Regions from separate parts of the Ensifer sp. KUDG1 genome, predicted to be linked through region 4. Evidence: predicted binding sites of a transcription regulator. Region 4 holds the regulator's gene; each other region holds the start of a gene.

Region 1 (4,927 bases), on a different contig from region 4:
AAAAACTTTTCCCGAACAACAACTTCGCCGGTGGTTTTTCCTTCGGCGGATCGCCGTGCGGTGTTTGTCGTTCTGGAATTGCGCGATCATTGTTCCTATTCTCATAGCTCGACAATTCACGCCCAAGGGAGAAACCCATGTCCGACACACGCAAGCCCGGCCGCGGCCGCGTCTACTCCTCGATCACGGAAACGATCGGTGACACGCCCATCGTGCGGCTGGACAAGCTTGCCAAGGAAAAGGGCGTCAAGGCGAACCTGCTGGCCAAGCTCGAATTCTTCAACCCGATCGCATCGGTCAAGGACCGTATCGGCGTGGCGATGATCGAGAGCCTGGAAGCGCAAGGCAAGATTACGCCCGGCCGCACGACGCTGGTCGAGCCGACCTCAGGCAACACCGGCATCGCGCTCGCCTTCGTCGCAGCCGCCAAGGGCTACAAGCTGATCCTGACGATGCCGGAGACCATGTCGGTGGAGCGGCGCAAGATGCTGGCGCTGCTCGGCGCCGAACTGGTACTGACCGAAGGCGCCAAGGGCATGAAGGGCGCGATCGCCAAGGCGCAGGAACTGGTCGAGACGCTGCCGGACGCCATCATCCCGCAGCAGTTCGAAAACCCGGCCAATCCGGAAATCCACCGCAAGACGACGGCCGAGGAAATCTGGAACGACACGGACGGCGCGGTCGACATTTTCGTCTCCGGCATCGGCACCGGCGGCACGATTACCGGCGCCGGGCAGGTGCTGAAGGCGCGCAAGCCCTCAATCAAGGTGATCGCCGTCGAGCCGGAAGAATCGCCGGTTCTTTCCGGTGGCGCCCCCGGCCCGCACAAGATCCAGGGCATCGGCGCAGGTTTTGCCCCGGCGATCCTCGACACCACGGTTTATGACGAGATCGTCACTGTCAGCAGCGCCGAGGCGATCGAATTGGCACGCCTGGTCGCCAAGCTCGAAGGCGTGCCGGTCGGCATTTCCGCGGGCGCCGCACTCACCGCCGCAATCGAGATCGGCCAGCGCGAGGAAAATGCCGGCAAGACCATCGTCGTCATCATCCCGTCCTTTGCCGAACGCTACCTCTCGACGGTGCTTTTCGAGGGCCTGGGCGGCTGATCGGGCTGGCATCACCTACAATTGGAAAGGGCGCCACGGGGCGCCCTTTTTGTTTGTCGTTGATGCGTGGTTCCGCTTCAGCCAGCCTGCTCCGTGAAGCCTGCAAGATTGGCGAGCGTCGAGCGCAGGCCGGCGTCGTGATCCTCCTTCGAAATGCCCTCCGGCACGTTTTCGCAGGTGACGCTGACGCGGGTGCCATCTGCCGCCGGCTCCAGCGCCCAGGTGATCCGCATCGTCCCGGCAAAAGCCGGATCGTCGGATTGAAACTCGGTCTCCTGCACCACGCACCGATCCGGCTCCAACGCGACGAAGCGACCGGAAACGATGTCTGCGTCCTCCGAGCTCTTGCCCTGCGTCCTGCCGTCCGGCGTCTCGTAGATCAGCGTCATCCGGAAGACGCCGCCGGCATGGGGCTCAAAAGCATGCACCTGCCCCTTCATGCCTTCGGGCGGCAGCCAGACCGCCACCGCAGCGTGATCGACCAGCGCGGCGTAGATCTTTGACGGAAGCGCCTGGATCAGACATTCGGCGCGATCGGTTCTTCTGCCCTTTGGAGTATCCGTCATCCAGTTCACTCCTCGCCGGCCAAGCTGCTTCAAGAAAGCTTGGACGATCCGCTTCCAGCATCATGCGTGCCCGAGACGGCGAGAGCTGGGCATGCACAGTCTTGTCTGCCCTCGTCAGGCAGCCGCCTGCAGCCGCTCGCCGGCAATGCGATAGGAAATCGCCTCGGCGAGATGAATGCGGCCGACGGTTACTGCGCCATCGAGATCGGCGAGCGTGCGGGCGACCTTCAGCACACGGTGGTAGCCGCGGGCGGAGAACTTCATCTTTTCGGCAGCGTCCCTGAGAAGCTGCAGCCCGGCCGCATCGGGTGCCGCAATCTTCTCGATCAGCGAGGTCGATGCGCGAGCATTGCTGGTCAGCTCCGCATGGCCGAGGGCGGCAAAACGGTCGATCTGCATGGCGCGGGCGCGGGCGACGCGACGGGCGACGACCTCGCTGCTTTCGGCCGCTGCCGGCTTCAAGAGGTCGGCGGCACTGACGGCCGGCACGTCGATGCGGATATCGATGCGGTCCATCAGCGGGCCGGAGATACGCGCCTGGTAGTCGGACATACAGCGCGGGCCGCGGGCGCAGCTACGACCCGGCTCGCCGGCCATGCCGCAGCGGCAGGGGTTCATGGCGGCGACAAGTTGGATCGCGGCGGGATAGCTCACCCGGTGATTGGCGCGGGCGATGATGCATTCGGCCGTTTCGAGCGGCTGGCGCAGCGCATCGAGTACCTGCGGCGTGAATTCTGGGAACTCGTCAAGGAACAACACGCCGTGATGGGCGAGCGACGCCTCGCCGGGCTTGGCGCGAAGGCCGCCACCAACCATCGCGGCCATGGTGGCGGAATGGTGCGGCGTGCGAAACGGCCGCCGGTCCGAAAGCTTGCCGCCCGGCAGCTGCCCGGCGATCGAGTGGATCATCGAGACTTCGAGCAATTCGGCCGGATTGAGCGGCGGCAGGATCGACGGCAGGCGGGCGGCAAGCATCGACTTGCCCGATCCGGGCGGGCCGACCATCAAGAGATTGTGGTTGCCGGCAGCAGCCACCTCGAGCGCCCGCTTGGCGCTCTCCTGCCCCTTGATGTCGGCGAGATCGGGCAGGTTCGATGCGCCCGAGCGGATGGCGGCCTCAGGCCGCGAAAGCACCTGCGTGCCGCGGAAATGGTTGGCGATCGCGATCAGGCTGCGCGGCGCCAGGATATCGATCTCGGCGCCGGCCCAGGCCGCCTCGGGTCCGCTTTCGGCCGGGCAGATCAGCCCCTTGCCGAGCGCATTGGCGCCGATTGCCGCGGGAAGCGCTCCGGCAACGGCGGCAATGGTGCCATCGAGATTGAGTTCACCGATGACGACGTATGGCGCCAGTGCATCGCCGGGGATGGCGCCGAGGGCTGCCATCAGCCCGAGTGCGATGGCTAGGTCGAAATGGCTGCCTTCCTTCGGCAGGTCGGCGGGCGCGAGATTGACGGTCACCCGCTTGGCCGGCAGGGCGAGACCGGAGGCATGCAACGCGGCCTGCACCCGCTCGCGGCTTTCGGCGACGGCCTTGTCTGGCAGGCCGACGATCTGCATGCCGACCTTGCCCGGCGCGACCATCACCTGCACATCAACAGGCAGTCCCTCGATACCCTGAAATGCGACCGTGCTGACGCGCGCGACCATGCTTGCCCCCTCGCCCAGGCAGCCCGGCTATCGGGCGCCGCAACCGCCCAGGGTTGCAGGCAGAAGCCTTGCACGGATCGCGCACAAAAACAAGAACAATAACAGAACACTTGAAAGGCGTGGACGCACCGGCAAGGGGCCGTTCCAGAAAACGGCCGCGGGCAAAGACCCGCGGCACGCTTGTTCCACCGGTGGCAGGTTACAAGCTAGTGCCGATCAGGCGCGCTTGCGTTCGATCGCGTCCCAAAGCAGGCTCGCGACATCGGCGCCGCCGAACTTCTTGACTTCGCGGATGCCGGTCGGCGAGGTCACGTTGATCTCGGTCATGTAGTCGCCGATGACGTCGATGCCGACGAAGAGGAAGCCGCGCTTCTTGAGTGCCGGCGCGATGCGGGCGCAGATTTCCTTTTCGCGTGCCGTCAACTCCGTCGGCTCGGGGCGGCCGCCGGCATGCATGTTGGAGCGGGCGTCATGGTCCGCCGGAACGCGATTGATGGCGCCCACCGGCTCGCCGTCGACGAGCAGGATGCGCTTGTCGCCCTTGCGCACCGCCGGCAGGTATTCCTGGGCGATGAAGGGCTCGCGGAACATCTGCCCGAACATTTCCAGCAGCGACGACATGTTGCGGTCGTCGCGGGTCGAGTGGAAGACGCCTGCGCCGCCATTGCCGTAGAGCGGCTTCAGGATGATGTCGCCCATTTCCTGGCGGAAGCTTGCGATTTCGGCGGGATCGCGGGTGATCAGCGTCTTCGGCATCAGGTCGGCAAATTCGGTGACGAAGATCTTCTCCGGCGAGTTGCGCACCCAGGCCGGATCGTTGACGACGAGCGTCTTCGGATGCAGGCGCTCGAGCAGATGCGTCGAGGTGATGTAGGCCATGTCGAAGGGCGGGTCCTGACGGAGCAGGATGACGTCCATGGTCGAAAGATCGACACGCTCGGCTTCGCCAAGCGTGAAGTGGTCACCCTTGACGTCGCGCAGCGTCATCGGCTGCACGCTCGCATAGACCTTGCCGTCGCGCAGCGACAGCTTTTCGGGCGTGTAGTGGAAAAGGCGATAGCCGCGCGACTGTGCCTCGAGGCTCATGGCGAAGGTGGAATCCCCCGCAATGTTGATGCCTGACACATGGTCCATCTGGACCCCGACATTGACGATTTTCGCCATCTACCCATCCCTCATGGATCACGGACAGCCGTGATCGATTTCAAACCGCCTGAGCGAAAGAGGGCGAGAAAACCGTCGCCCCCTGCCGCACTGATAAAGCCCTCGACATGTAGAATGCGGGCGGGCCTTAGGCAAGGAGAGCCGGGCCTATTCGAAGCCTTCGACGACGCAGGTGATGAGATCGTGGTCCGAAAGCGGCCGGCCGGTTTCGTCGAGCGACGGGATGATGCGGGTCTCGCCAATTTTCAGACCGCGCGACAGGAACCAGTCGAGCTTCATCGCCCGTTCCGGCCAGCGGGTGATGAGGCTCGGCCGTGTGGTCATGATGTCGAGCGAGCCGCCGTGGCGGGTAAAGCCGCGTGAGGCACTGACGGCAAAGAGGCCTTCGGCCTCGAAGTCGCCGCCGGCATGGTTGCCGGTGTTGAGGTCACCGCCGATCAGCAG
Region 2 (4,927 bases), on a different contig from region 4:
AGCGAGAGCGGCCTCTGGCGCTCGTTCACGTCCATGCTCTGGTGCCTGCCGGCGATCGCCGTCACCTGGGCGTCCTGGCGGCTCTACTACCTCTCGGTCATGCCTGACGGCACCACGATCGGCGTCGGCTTCATCTTCAAGCTGCTCGTCGTCGATCTCGTCAGCTGGCTCCTGCCGCTGGTGCTGATCGCCATTCTCTCGCGACCGCTCGGCTTTGCCGGAGCGGTGGTACCGATCGTCGTCACCACCAACTGGCTCTCGGTGCCGCTCTCCTACGCCATGGCGTTGCCGGCGGCGATCCGCGTCGTCATTCCCGGGAGCCAGGGGCTGACGAGCTTCATCTGGCTGACGCTGCTCGTCATCAGCGTTGCGGTGCTCTTCCGGCTCTTGCGGATGGTGACCGGCAACCAGACGCTGCTTGCCTCGGCGCTGACCGCGCTCTTCCTGCTGCCGTCGATGATGATCGGCGATCTCCTGCAGCGCTTCTTCGGCCTGATCCCGACGAGCTAAGACTTCGGGATCAGTAGTCCACCTGAAGGAAATAAAGCCCATCGGGCGGGGCGACGGGGCCGCAGGCCTTGCGGTTGCGGGCTTCAAGCGCTGCCTGCAGATCGTCAGGCGTCCACTTGCCCTCGCCCACCAGCTTCAACGAGCCGGCGAAGGAGCGGATCTGGTTGTGCAGGAAGCTCTGCGCTGTCGCGCGGATCTCGATGACGCCGGCGACAAGCGCGACGTCCAGCCGATCGAGCGTGCGCACCGGGCTCGCCGCCTGGCAATGGGCGGAGCGGAAGGTGGTAAAGTCGTGATGGCCGACGAGGCGCTGGGCGCCCGCGTGCATGGCGTCATGGTCGAGCGGCTTCGGCACCCACCAGGCGCGCCGGGCTTCAAGCGCCAGCGGCGCCGGCCGTGAGATGATGCGGTAGAGATAATGCCGGCGCAGCGCCGAGAAGCGCGCGTCGAATTCCTCGGACACTTCCTCGGCCTCGAGGATCGCCACCCGCTCGCCCGCAAGCCCCAGATGGGCGTTCAGCGCGTTGCGCAGTGTATAGGGCTTCCACGGACGCGTGAGGTCCGCATGCATGACCTGGCCGCTGGCGTGCACGCCGGAATCGGTACGGCCCGCGCCGCGGATCGATACGGTCTCGCCGGTGAGGGACAGGATCGCCTTTTCGATCGCCCCTTGCACGGACTCTCCGTTGTCCTGTCGCTGCCAGCCGACATAGTCCGAGCCGTCATACTCGACGGTCAGCTTGAACCGCGGCATCAGCCGACCCTCGTGCCGGGCGCCACCGGCGTTCCGCGCAGGAAGTCGGCCGCGTCCAACGCCTTGCCGCCGGCGCGCTGCAGGCGGGTGAGCCGAACGGCGCCCTCGGCGCAGGCAATCGTCAGATTATCGTCGAGCACCGTGCCGGCCTCGCCCACGCCGGAAGCGGGCTGCGAGTTCAACACCTTGATGCGTTCCGGCTTGCCGGCGATCTCAAGCTCGAACCAGGCGCCCGGGAACGGCGACAGGCCGCGGATATGGTCGTGCACCGCGCGGGCGGAACGGGCGAAATCGATGCGGGTTTCGGTTTTGCTGATCTTCTGGGCATAGACGACACCGTCCTCCGCCTGGACCGTCAGCGGCAGGTCGCCGGCCTCGAGCTTCGCCATCGCTTCCCGCATCAGGCTGGCGCCGACCTGCATCAGTCGGTCGTGCAGTTCGCCACCGGTCATCGTCTCGCCGATCTGGACCGTCTTGGTGAGGGCAACCGGGCCGGTATCGAGCCCCTTTTCCATCTTCATCACCATCATGCCGGTCTCGTGGTCGCCAGCCATGATCGCGCGCTGGATGGGCGCTGCCCCGCGCCAGCGCGGCAGCAGAGAGGCGTGGCCGTTGTAGCAGCCGAGCTTGGTGCCGCTGAGGATGGCCTCGGGCAGAAGCAGGCCATAGGCGACGACGACGGCGACGTCGGCGTCGAAGTCGCGGAAGGTCTGGCGATCCGCCTCGTCCTTGAAGTTGACCGGCGTCAGCACGGGAATGCCCAGAAGTTCGGCCGCCTGGTGCACCGGCGACTTCTGCAGGTCGAGCCCGCGACGGCCGCCCGGCCGCGGCGGCTGGGTGTAGGCGGCGACGATCTGATGGCCGGCCTCGGCCAGTGCCGCCAGTGTCGGCACCGAAAATTCCGGCGTGCCCATGAAGATGATGCGAAGCGACAAGGCGGTAACTCCGTCCTTTCAGATCACTTCATGCGGGGAAACGGCGAAATGATCTCATTCACTAAAACAGGACAATTCCAGGAAAGCCGTTTCACGCTCTTTCCTGGAATGTTCAATGGGTTCCCGCCTGCAAGCTTTCGCGCGGCCGTCCGCGATCGAAGGCTCAGATCGCCTTGGCGCCGCGCGTCTTGGCGGCCTTGGTGAATTTGCGGATCACCATGTCGCGCTTGAGCTTGGAGATATGGTCGATGAACAGCACGCCGTTCAGGTGATCGATCTCGTGCTGCAGGCAGGTGGCGAGCAGGCCATCGGCCTCGATCGTCTGTTCCTTGCCGTCACGGTCCAGATGCTTGACGGTGATGACAGCGGGGCGCTCGACCTCGGCGTAATAATCCGGGATCGACAGGCAGCCTTCCTCGTAGACCGAATAGGTGTCGGACGAAGCGACGATCTCGGGGTTGATGAAGACAAGCGGCGTCTTCTCGTCGCCTTCTTTCGAAACGTCGAGCACCAGCATGCGCCTGGCGACACCGATCTGGATCGCGGCAAGGCCGATGCCGGGGGCATCATACATGGTTTCGAGCATGTCGTCGGCCAGACGGCGGACGTCCGCGTCGACGGTTTCGATCGGCGTGGAAACCTGGCGAAGCACAGGATCGGGAAGGATGATGAGCGGCTTGATGGTCATGATGCTCCCATAGCCGATCTTTCCATCGACGCGCAAGGAAATTGCCTTGCCACCTGCGGCACCCGTTCGCCCCTGGCCGGGCATTAACCTCGACGCGCATCTGTTCTCGTTTTGATCTACACTTCGCGAGAGAATCTGTTAGGTTTGGCGCATGGAACCTGCGCCCCTTCCCTTCGCCCAGCCGCTGTTTTTCATCGGCACCCTGCCGGTCACCCTTGGCCATCTGGCGATTGCCGCCGGCCTTGTGGTCGTCGTTGCCGGTCTGATGGCGTTGTCGCGCCGACGTAATCCCCGCGACGACGAGCGGCAGGAACAGATGGCAATGCTGCTGGCCGCCCAGACGGAGATGCAGGGGCGGGTCGCGGCGATGGCCGAGGTGTTCGGCGCCCGGCAGGCGGAACTCAACCAGACGCTCAGCCAGCGCATCGACGGCATGACCCATCGCATCGGTACCTCGATCAGCGAACAGACCAAGGCGACGCATGAAAACCTGCGCCGGTTGCAGGAGCGCCTCGCTGTCATCGACACGGCCCAAAACAACATTCAGTCGCTCGCCAAGGATATGGCCGGGCTTCAGGCGATCCTCTCGAACAAGCAGACGCGCGGCGCCTTCGGCCAGTCGCGCATGGAAGCGATCATCGCCGACGGGCTGCCGATGGGCGCCTTCGAATTCCAGGCGACGCTGTCGAACGGGGTGCGGCCCGACTGCACCATCCGCATGCCGAATGGCCAGCCGCCGCTCGTCATCGACGCCAAGTTTCCGCTCGAAGCCTGGAACGCAATGCGTGACGCGCCGACCCCGGAACGCCGCCAGCAGATCGCCCAACTCTTTCGCCGCGACATGGAAACGCATGTGCGCGATATCGCCGGCAAATATCTGATCCCGGGTGAAACGCAGGACACCGCCTTCCTCTTCGTCCCCTCGGAATCGATCTTTGCGGAGATCCACGAGCATTTCGAAGCGATCGTGCAGAAGGCGCACCGCCAGCGGATCGTCATCGTCTCGCCCTCCCTGCTCCTGTTGTCGATCCAGGTGATCCAGGCGATCCTCAAGGATGCGCGCATGCGCGAGCAGGCGCACCTGATCCAGGGCGAAGTCGCACGGCTGATGGAGGATCTCGGCCGTCTCGACGAGCGCGTGCGCAAGCTGCAGGGCCATTTCGCCATGAGCCAGAAGGATGTCGAGGACATCCTCGTTTCCTCCAGCAAGCTCACCCGCCGCGGCGCCAAGATCGAGGCCCTCGAATTGCAAGCGGAAGGCGGCACACGGGACGCTGGCGAACCACGTGCCCCGGTCGACAATCGCGTCGGGCAATTGCGCCTGCGGGTGGTTGACGAGGACTGAGGCTGTCGGGCACTCTCCGGCCCAATTCGCAAAGCCGACAGGATACCTACACATGATTACTGTTTTTGGGTCCATCAACATGGATCTGATCGCCACCACCGCACGCCTTCCGAAGCCCGGCGAAACCGTCGCCGGCACCGGCTTCTCGACCGCCGCCGGCGGCAAGGGCGCAAACCAGGCGCTGGCCGCACGGCGCGCCGGCGCCACGGTGCAGATGGCAGGCGCAGTAGGCAAGGACAGCTTTGCCGACGGCGCGCTCGAACTGCTGAAGGGTGCCGGCGCCGACCTGTCGCTGACCAAGACGGTCAGCGAACCGACCGGCACCGCCCATATCCTCGTCGGCGGTGATGGCGAAAATGTCATCGTCGTCGTCGCCAGCGCCAATGCGACGGTCAATGAGGCCGATGCTGAAAAGGCAGTCGATGGCATGAAGCCCGGCGACACCTTGATGCTGCAGCTCGAAATTCCGGCCGCCTCGGTCGAAAAGGCGCTCACCGCCGCCAAACAGAAGGGTGTGCGCTCGGTCATTAACATTGCGCCGCTGACGCCCGAGGCAGCCCGCCTTGGCCGCATGGCCGATATCGTCATCGCCAACGAAACCGAATTCGAACTGCTCGCCGGCAAGAGCGGTATCGGGAGCACTGAGCGCGAAGAGGCGATGAAGGCGCTGCACGCCGAGACCGGCCAGACGGTCA
Region 3 (4,927 bases), on a different contig from region 4:
TTCTTGAACCAGCTTCCGGCCGACATGAACGCCCATGAGACCGCGCTTGTCATCGTCATGGCGCTGACCCTTTCCTTCCTCGCCACGATCTTTCCGGCCTGGCGCGCCTCGCGCCTCGATCCGGTGCAGGCCCTGCGTTACGATTGACCCGACCCCACGACAGACAACGGCATCTCTTGAATGAACGCGCGCTTGCGACGAGCGACCGCCACCGTCACAAGCGCTTCCACTGCACAGGGCGCCGAAAGCGCGCCGCGATCCTTCCGCGTCGCAGACCGTTGCTCGCTCCTGCGCCACAGGCCGTAGGGTCTTGCCCTATGGCCTGATGAGGCCGCCGCGATAGTCGAGCTCATAGGCTTCCTCGCCATCGACGAAGATGACCTCGTGCCCGGAAAAATGTGCGGTATCGCCGCGGCTGTTGTCGATATAGTAGCCATGGGCGTGCCGGAACTCCGTGCCGCCGAGGAAATGCCGCTTGTCGCGGTACATCGCCTGAAGTGCCGCCTTGATGACGACACCTGCCTTTTCGCCGTTGATGAGGTCAGGACGGATGATCCGGCCGAAGTAGTTCATCGCCCACTGCGGCCGATCATCCTGCCAAACGGTTTCCTGGCCTGCGAAATCGGTCCCGCCGAAATAGCTGTCGAGGTAGCGCCAGCGATCCCGTTCATAGCCGATATCGTGGGAACTTGGGCGTGACGACGAGCGCCACCCGCCGCCGCCGACATAGGTGTTTGATTTTGCTTCGACGATGAATTCTTTGAGTGGTTCGAGCGCGGCCATGATTGTTCCTCATACGTTCGCGCAAAAGGATGCAGCGGTCCGTCGAGGTTGTAAAGAACAAATAGGGAACATTCACCCAATTATTGCAGGCCGCAAGCCTTCTGCCCGCGATCGTCGGTCCAGTCCTTGAGGAGGATGAGCTCGCCTTTGGCTTCGACTGGCTTGTCGTTGGATTTGCCCTTGCCAGTCAGCACATTGAGGTCGCATTGCGCGGTGTTGTCGGGATCGAGCGTATCGTAGGACGAGTAGGTGTAGCCCGCCACGACGAAGTCGAAGTTGCGATAGGCGACCGTCAGCTTCTGTTCCCAGCGGTCACGCCCGATGGCATCGTTGTGACTGGTGATGAGCAGCGAGCCGCTCGGCAGCGCTTCGATCGAGGGCGCTTGGCCGACGAGTTCGAACTGACCCCAGACCTTGTTCGGAATGGCCGATTTCAATGCCAGCGCGCCGTTGTCGCCGGTGAGGTAGAGTAGGACGCCGTTGTCCTCGTCGCTGCCTTCGGCCGGTCGCACGATCAGCGCGAGATCGGAAGAACCGTCCTTGTCCCAGTCGCCGGTCGTCGCAGAGACGATACGGGCGGGGTCGATTGCGTCGGCCGCCGAAGCAACGGCAGGAAGCAGTAGCAGAGAGGGGAGAATCAGGCGTGCAAGCATGTCGGAGCGCTCCGCGTGGTTGTTCCCCTTGATATGCGGGCGCGGCACTTTCCTCAAGCGGCTTGCCCACCGGTTAACCCGCATTCACGCGCCGTATTAACCATCGTGAACAGAACGCCTGTGCATTGCTTGACGCGTGAACAAAAATGGAACAAAGTAAAAACATAACGGAAAAGGAGCCATGTTATGACTGATTTTGTTCGTGACCTCGCCGCCTTCGCGTCGATGAGCCTGTTCATCGCAAGCATCTCTTTCATCGCGCTCGGCCTCTGAAGGCGGGCGTCGATATTTTCTCTCAAGCACCTCCGCAAAGCGCCTCATCCCCGTTGAATAAGGGGGACGACATGCCAGGGGAATCTGGACATGGCGGGTGATAAACGGGATATCCTTCCGAGTGGACAGGAATCAGGGTGCGACAATGGCAGACGACAGCAAGGCAGCATCGAGTGAGGCGCTCGGCACGGATCCGCAATTCGTGCATCTGCGCGTCCACTCTGCCTTCTCCTTGCTCGAAGGCGCCCTGCCGCTGAAGAAGGTCATCGGCAAGGCGGTGGCCGATAACCAGCCGGCGATCGGGATCGCCGACACCAACAATCTTTTCGCAGCGCTCGAATTCTCGCAGAAGGCAGCCGGTGACGGGCTGCAGCCGATCACCGGCTGCCAGCTGTCGATCGACATGGAAGACGAGACCGAGGGGGATCGACGCGGCCATGGGCACCAGCTTGCCAAGCTGCCGTCGATCGTGCTCATCGCGGCGACCGATGACGGCTATACGCGCCTCGTCGATCTCGTCAGCCGCGCCTATCTCAGCGGCGAGGGCAGCCAGGCGACGCGCATCACCCGCTCCTGGCTTTCCGAGTGCGGCACCGAGGGGCTGATTGCGCTGACCGGCGCATCCGGCGGTCCGGTGGATGTCGCCATGAAGACGAGCTCGACGGCGCTCGCCGAAGCGCGCCTCGAAGCCCTGCATGATCTCTTCGGCGATCGGCTCTATATCGAGCTGCAGCGCCATGGTGGCTACGACCGGCGGCACGAAAGCCGGATGATCGAACTGGCCTACAAGTTCGACATTCCGCTTGTCGCCACCAACGAAGCCTTCTTCCCGTCGCCCTCCGACTACGAGGCGCATGACGCCCTGATGGCGGTCGCGCACAATGCCATGGTTTCGGACGACAGCCGCTTCCGATTGACGCCGGACCATTATCTCAAGAGCCGCAAGGAAATGGCGGCGCTGTTTGCCGATCTGCCCGAGGCGCTGGAAAACACGCTCGAGATCGCCCGGCGCTGCTCCTTCATGCTGAAGACCCGTGGGCCGATCCTGCCGCGCTTTACCGGCGCGACGGCGGATCCGGAGGAGGCTGAGCGCGCCGAGTCGGACGAACTGCGTCGCCAGGCGGAGGAGGGTCTTGAAGATCGTCTCGCGAGGCTCGGCATGGCGCCCGGCTACACCGAAGAGGAATACCGCGAGCGCCTGGCCTTCGAATTGAGCGTCATCGAGCGCATGAAGTTTCCCGGTTACTTCCTGATCGTTGCCGACTTCATCAAATGGGCCAAGCAGCACGACATCCCCGTCGGGCCGGGTCGCGGTTCGGGTGCCGGTTCGCTCGTCGCCTATGCGCTGACGATCACCGACGTCGATCCGATGCGCTTCTCGCTGCTGTTCGAACGCTTCCTCAATCCCGAGCGCGTCTCGATGCCCGACTTCGACATCGACTTCTGCCAAGACCGGCGCGAAGAGGTGATCCGCTACGTGCAGCGCAAGTACGGCCGCGAGCAGGTGGCGCAGATCATCACCTTCGGTTCGCTGCAGGCGCGCGCCGCCTTGCGCGACGTCGGCCGCGTGCTGGAAATGCCCTATGGCCAGGTCGACAAGATCTGCAAGCTGGTGCCCAACAACCCGGCCAACCCGACGCCGCTTTCCAAGGCGATCGAGGAAGAGCCGCGTCTGCAGGAAGAGGCCGAGAAGGAGCCGGTGGTTGCCCGCCTGCTCGATATCGCCCAGAAGATCGAGGGCCTCTACCGCCACGCCTCGACCCACGCCGCCGGCATCGTGATCGGCGACCGGCCGCTGTCGCAGCTGGTGCCGATGTATCGCGATCCGCGTTCCGACATGCCGGTCACCCAGTTCAACATGAAGTGGGTCGAGCAGGCCGGTCTCGTCAAGTTCGACTTCCTCGGCCTGAAGACACTGACCGTCCTGAAGGTCGCCGTCGATTTCGTGAAGCAGCGCGGCATTGAGGTCGATCTCGCGAGCATCCCGCTCGACGATCCGAAAACCTACGAGATGCTGTCGCGCGGCGAAACGGTCGGCGTGTTCCAGGTGGAAAGTGCCGGCATGCGCAAGGCGCTGATCGGCATGCGGCCCGACTGTATCGAAGACATCATTGCGCTCGTGGCGCTCTATCGCCCGGGTCCGATGGAGAACATCCCGGTCTATAATGCCCGCAAGCATGGCGAGGAGGAGGTCGAGTCGATCCACCCGAAGATCGACCACCTGCTCAAGGAAACCCAGGGCGTTATCGTTTACCAGGAGCAGGTGATGCAGATCGCCCAGGTGCTTTCTGGCTACTCGCTCGGCGAGGCCGATCTTCTGCGCCGCGCCATGGGTAAGAAGATCAAGGAGGAGATGGACAAGCAGCGCGCCCGTTTCGTCGACGGCGCCGTCAAGAACGAGGTGTCGAAGCCGCAGGCCGACCTCATTTTCGACCTGCTCGCAAAGTTCGCCAACTACGGCTTCAACAAGTCGCACGCGGCAGCCTACGCGATCGTGTCCTATCAGACCGCCTACATGAAGGCGCATTATCCGGTGGAGTTCCTGGCGGCGTCGATGACGCTCGACATGTCCAACACCGAAAAGGTCAACGACTTCCGCCAGGATGCCAAGCGCCTGGGCATCGAGGTGATCGCGCCGTCGGTGCAGACCTCGTTCCGGCATTTCCAGACGGGCGAGAGCCGCATCTACTACTCGCTTGCAGCGATCAAGGGCGTCGGCGAATCGGCCGTCGAGCACATCGTCGAGGTTCGCGGCGACAAGACCTTTGCAGGCCTCGAAGACTTCTGCCTGCGGATCGACCCCAAGCTTCTCAACCGCCGCGTCTTTGAAAGCCTGATTGCCGCCGGCGCCTTCGATTGCTTTGGCTATGACCGGGCGGAACTGGTCGGCGGGCTCGATCGCATTCTCGGATTTGCCCAGCGTGCCCAGGAAAACAAGACGAGCGGGCAGAGCGACATGTTCGGCGCAGGTGCTGCCACCGGGCCGGAACGCATTGCGCTTCCGACCTACACGCCGTGGCTCGCCTCGGAAAAGCTGCACCGCGAGTTCCAGGTGCTTGGCTTCTATCTCTCAGCCCATCCGCTCGACACCTACAATGCGCTGCTCGCCAAGATGCGCGTACAAACCTTCGGCGATTTCGCAGGCTCGGTGAAAAAGGGGGCAACGGCCGGAAGGCTCGCCGGAACCGTGACCTCGAAGCAGGAGCGCAAGACGCGAA
Region 4 (4,927 bases):
AGCCATTTGCCAATCCTCCTCCAATCGCCGGGCCACGGAGAGGTTTCTGATGGGAACAGCGGGCCGGCAGGGGCCTATCTCACATACGAAAATCGTGTAATTGGCGCGGGCATCATGGCGTTCACAACCGGTGCCCGGACGGCATTTCATGGTTGGCGTGTACCGCCGACACTTCAACGAGGCTCACGGAGCGCCATCGTCCGGTTGCAGGGTAAACCCGCCGGCAGAGTTCGACAATGGGTGGAGTTCAGAAGCGGTTCAGAGCCCGACGGCCTCGCTCCTCCTAGCCGGATCGAGCAACACTTATCGGGCAACGACGTTCGAGCGGGCGTGCTGGCGCGCGTCTATTGACAGGCTCGGCGGCCGTCGTGTTGACTGGATGGCACGGGGCCGTAGCTCAGTTGGGAGAGCGCCGCAATCGCACTGCGGAGGTCGAGGGTTCGACTCCCTTCGGCTCCACCAAGGCAAACAGAATTGAGCCAATTGCCGAAGCACTGGAGGAGTGGCTGATTTGTAATCAGCAGATCGCAAGTTCGAGTTTCTCTGGGGACACCACTCGTCCCGGCCACCGCCCGGCCTTCGCGCAACAACGCCCGCTCGCGCGCCCCTGTTTTCAGAGGCTAAACGGATCCCGTGCCGAGCGTTTTTCGCTCGGTGCATTGAACGGATCCGCCTTCTTCTCCTTGGACTTGCGGCCCTCGTCGGCGATGATCTCGTCGACTGCCTTCTGGCACTTCATCAGCTCTTCGGCTGCGGGGCCGGTGCCACGCAGGCTGAGATTGGCGATGACGCGATCTTCGAACGCGATGGCCAAGCCCCGCTTGCGCACGAAGCCCGTCAGGAACTCGGCGTCGGTCACGTTCACGAACAGAAACTTTCCGCTCGCGTCGCCAGCGGCGGTCGCCGAAGCGCTCCAGGGCTCGGTCTTGTCGAAGCGGAACGTCAGGTCGTATTCCTTGCCGACCTCGAGCGACCGCCAGTCGTCGCTGGCGAAGCTCATGTAGAGCGGCGACTCGGAGCCCTTGGGATAGAACCCGAGGCGCAAGGTGACGCCGCCGTCGAATTCCGACGAGATGAAGCAGGAGCCCTCCATCGAGGTGTCGGATGCAACGGTCCAACCGTCGACGTCCTTCCACTTGATGATTTCGGACTCCTCAGCCGCAGCCGATCCCGCGGCGATCAGACAGCTTACCAATCCGACCAGCAATCTACGCATGCAAAACCCCCGTTTGCCCGCATTTTGATAGGTCCCCGCGCCGCTGTCGAGGGTACCGAGCCCGATACCAGCAACATTTTAGGAATATTCACCTCTCTGCGGCAAGCGGACGCGCCCATCACATGGCAAAAGGATCTTTCGACGACTTGGTCTGGCCGCCACCGGCAAACGGATCGTTGTTCGGGGCAGTGCCACCGGCGCCAGCAAAGGGATCGTTCGCTGCCCCCTGCCCGCCATTCGGGATCAGGGCGCTCACCGCCTCCTGACATTTGAACATCTCGCTCACCGCCTTCATCGAATCGCGCAGGCTGAGGCTCGCGACGACGCGTCCCTCGAAGGCCAGCGCCAAGGTGTTCTTGCGAACGAATTCGGTAAAGAAGTCGGTGTTGGAAAAGTTGACGACGAGGGCCTTGGCGCCGGTAAGATCGACGCCGAACGCAACGGCCGGCCACTGGCGACCACGGTCGAGCTGCAGGGCGACGTCATATTCCCGCTGCGGCTCGATGGATTTCCACTCGGCATTGCCGATCGAAAGAAACGCCAGGTTCGCCGACCCCCGCGGATAAAACCCGATACGAAGGATCGCGCCGGCATCATAGCTCGTCGCGGCGTAACACGAGCCTCCAAGGGAAGGATCGGACCCCACCGTCCAGGCGTTGATCCGTTTCCAGATGTTCGAACGCCCTTCTTCAGCAGACGCCGCTCCGGCCGTGAGCAACAGACCGAGCACCACCAACGACAATCTACGCATGCAATTACTCCACTTTCCACGCAAAGTTATCTTTTTTTGACCTCCTGTCGAGACGGTGAAGCCCCTTCCTCGCAGGGATTTTTGCGCATCCCCCACCCCCGGCCCCAGAGCCGATAGTGCCGGTGCGTTCTTCGCCCGTCGCAAGAGGAACGGTCAAGATGAACTCGAGGTGCAGCGGCTGGCGCAAATCAGACACAGCCTGCAGGCAAAGAGCTGTTGAACACGGCAGAGTGATCGCCATGCTTGCTGGACTTCGGAACGAAAGCACGGTTCACATCGTTTCCCACCCTGTAGTGCCACCCCTTCATCAAGTGGACGTTCCCCGTGCTTGCCGCCCTGCTTCTCGCTTCGATAGTCGCATCGCCCAATATGCCTGACGTCAAGCTCAGCGCTGCGACGGTGGATGAACTCCAGACCGATTTCGAACGGGCCGTGCCGTGCCACCAGATCGATGGACGCAACGTGTGGAAGGGCGCGCTGGCGTTCTACATCCAGTCCTTCGTTTATGACGGCGACACGCCCGTCGCGACCGACGCGGCCGACGCGGTGCTTCCGGAAGACAACAGCGCAGAGACGGTGAAGGAGTTCGAGGACGCCTGCTCGACCTCGCAAGCGACCTAAATCTCTCCTCATAGAGCCCCGTGATTCGCTCGAATCAGCTGCGCGACTGGTGCCTGCCGGCGCGTTTTTGGCACGCACCGTCGCCGATAGGCGCCCTGCTCCCGCAAAAGTGACCGATCGACACCCGCAGAAGCGGCCAATTGCCTGAATTCACGGAATTTTAGGCACTTGCGGAACACATATGGAACAGATAGTGTCTGTTCTTGATTTGTTTCACGCCTCTGGAGCGACGTGCCATGCTGACCCGCAAGCAACAGGAATTGCTTCTGTTCATTCACGAACGCATGAAGGAGTCGGGCGTACCGCCGTCATTCGATGAAATGAAGGATGCGCTCGACCTGGCGTCGAAGTCCGGCATCCACCGTTTGATCACCGCGCTCGAAGAACGCGGCTTCATTCGCCGGCTGCCGAACCGGGCGCGCGCGCTCGAAGTCATCAAGCTTCCGGAAGCCTACGCCGCCGGCCAGCAGCAGCCGCGCAGAGGCTTCTCGCCGAGCGTGATCGAAGGCAGCCTTGGAAAGCCGCCGGCGGCCGCTCCTGCCGCGCCGAAGCCCGCCCCAGTTGCCGAAAGCACGTCAGTTTCCGTCCCGGTGATGGGGCGCATCGCTGCCGGCGTTCCGATCTCGGCAATCCAGAACAACACCCATGACATCACCGTGCCGCTCGACATGATCGGCAGCGGCGAACATTACGCCCTTGAAGTGAAGGGCGATTCGATGATCGAGGCCGGCATCTTCGATGGCGACACGGTGATCATCCGCAACGGCAACTCGGCCAATCCCGGCGACATCATCGTGGCGCTCGTGGACGACGAGGAAGCGACGCTGAAGCGCTTCCGTCGCAAGGGCGCGTCGATTGCGCTCGAAGCCGCCAACCCCGCCTACGAGACGCGCATCTTCGGACCGGATCGCGTGAAGATCCAGGGCAAGCTTGTCGGGCTGATCCGCCGCTACCATTGAGCTGCAGGCAGAACACCGGATCAAAAAAGAGCCTCGCCAAGGCAATTGGCGAGGCTCTTTCCATTTCGGGTGAAATCCAGATCGTCTATTCGTGGATCGTATATTCTCCGAGCTCGCAGAGATCCTGCGTGTCCTCGGTCGTATCGAGGGCCGAGCCCTCCTCGAATTCGAATCGCATGTCGTATTTGCAGACGTCCCGCCCGTCGGCAATGGTGATCTCCATGCTCTCGCCGGGGTTCAGGACCTGCCGACCGAAAACATCGTCTTCCCACTCATTGACGCCGACCGGTGACGTATAGAAGTTCGTCAGTACCACGCTGGTGTTGTTCTTCAGCTGGAAAACCAGGTCGTCAGCGTGCGCCTCAATAGCGGTCGCCGCAAAACACGCCAACGCCGTCAGGATCAGTCTCTTTTTCATTGATGCCATTGCCTCCGTTCTTAATGTTGACGGACGCTACCGATGCGGCTGATCTCAGCGGAGTCATCGTTCCCCCTCTACCGATTTCACCGAAGCGATAAGATCCGACGGAGGCATAGGAGACGTGGCTTGCGCGGACGTGGGGTCGCGAAACGACCCGCGCTGCCCTAAGGCAGAACGTCAAACCAATTCAAACGAGGTGAGATTTTTGGAGGCCTCGCCCGGAATTGAACCGGGGTACAAGGATTTGCAGTCCTCTGCGTCACCACTCCGCCACGAGGCCTCACAGCTCGGATAACCAAGCGTTGGCGCGGATTTAGAATGATTGCAGAAAAACCGCAAGAGGCATTTTCTGAAAAACGCGCCGTCGATTTGTTGGATAGATACTTTCCACAGAACGATCGCCGATGCCCGCCGATCGGCTCCCGGTTGATCTCAGCACCAGGGCGTCGGGCGTCCATCCCACGGGCGCACGAGCCCCTCGGAGACAAGCACGCGTCCAAGAGATTGATCGCCACGGGTAACCAGGCGCAGTTTTTCGCCGGCCTTGGCGTCTGATCGCCCGCCTGCCGAAACCAGCTTGAAGTCGCCCGCGTTCAGCAACTCGCGCAGGCGCTGCTTGGCGTAGAAGCCGCGCGAACGCTCCTTGTCGCAGCTTGCCTGGCGGATTCGCGGCGCATCGACGTCGGCGACACGGATCGTCTCGCCATGAAAGACGAAGGTGGAGCCATCGATCACGCAGTTGTCGTTGCGAATGCCGCAGAAATAAAACTGGTCGGTGCGGATGGACGCCGTCTTCACCTCTTCATTCGGCCGCACGACGGGGGTTGGCGGCGTGACGCCGACATTCACCGACGGCACCGGTGCGGCCAGGGCGACCTTCGTGACCGGGTCGGGCTTCGGATTAGGCTTGTGCCTGTCCGCCTGATGCGCGACGCGCTCCTGCGCTTCAGGAACGGCAC

The links. The regulator LexA, encoded in region 4, represses DNA repair genes until DNA is damaged. The targets are predictions, from matches to a motif close to TGTTCNNNNTGTGTTCNG.
Region 1: a site for LexA is predicted at 3,411-3,428, ahead of M2267_RS01415 (YifB family Mg chelatase-like AAA ATPase). Genes of this name have one in related genera too.
Region 2: a site for LexA is predicted at 2,989-3,006, ahead of M2267_RS01900 (DNA recombination protein RmuC). Genes of this name have one in related genera too.
Region 3: a site for LexA is predicted at 1,573-1,590, ahead of dnaE (DNA polymerase III subunit alpha). Genes of this name have one in related genera too.

Annotation. Positions count from the first base shown of each region.
Region 1 covers NZ_JBNDIG010000001.1:262,196-267,122, reverse strand. Annotated here, with positions in the region: gene cysK (cysteine synthase A) at 138-1,106, shown strand; gene M2267_RS01420 (SRPBCC domain-containing protein) at 1,184-1,672, opposite strand; gene M2267_RS01415 (YifB family Mg chelatase-like AAA ATPase) at 1,787-3,319, opposite strand; gene gshB (glutathione synthase) at 3,536-4,483, opposite strand; gene M2267_RS01405 (endonuclease/exonuclease/phosphatase family protein) at 4,631-4,927, opposite strand, start outside.
Region 2 covers NZ_JBNDIG010000001.1:365,567-370,493, reverse strand. Annotated here, with positions in the region: gene M2267_RS01920 (hypothetical protein) at 1-510, shown strand, start outside; gene truA (tRNA pseudouridine(38-40) synthase TruA) at 521-1,264, opposite strand; gene fmt (methionyl-tRNA formyltransferase) at 1,264-2,199, opposite strand; gene def (peptide deformylase) at 2,363-2,887, opposite strand; gene M2267_RS01900 (DNA recombination protein RmuC) at 3,039-4,232, shown strand; gene M2267_RS01895 (ribokinase) at 4,285-4,927, shown strand, end outside.
Region 3 covers NZ_JBNDIG010000005.1:53,272-58,198, reverse strand. Annotated here, with positions in the region: gene M2267_RS14605 (lipoprotein-releasing ABC transporter permease subunit) at 1-147, shown strand, start outside; gene M2267_RS14600 (DUF5680 domain-containing protein) at 316-783, opposite strand; gene M2267_RS14595 (hypothetical protein) at 864-1,436, opposite strand; gene dnaE (DNA polymerase III subunit alpha) at 1,855-4,927, shown strand, end outside.
Region 4 covers NZ_JBNDIG010000002.1:961,209-966,135, forward strand. Annotated here, with positions in the region: gene adhP (alcohol dehydrogenase AdhP) at 1-6, opposite strand, end outside; tRNA gene M2267_RS10195 (tRNA-Ala) at 387-462, shown strand; gene M2267_RS10200 (hypothetical protein) at 614-1,216, opposite strand; gene M2267_RS10205 (hypothetical protein) at 1,335-2,063, opposite strand; gene M2267_RS10210 (hypothetical protein) at 2,337-2,588, shown strand; gene lexA (transcriptional repressor LexA) at 2,825-3,547, shown strand; gene M2267_RS10220 (hypothetical protein) at 3,633-3,965, opposite strand; tRNA gene M2267_RS10225 (tRNA-Cys) at 4,175-4,248, opposite strand; gene M2267_RS10230 (thermonuclease family protein) at 4,401-4,927, opposite strand, start outside.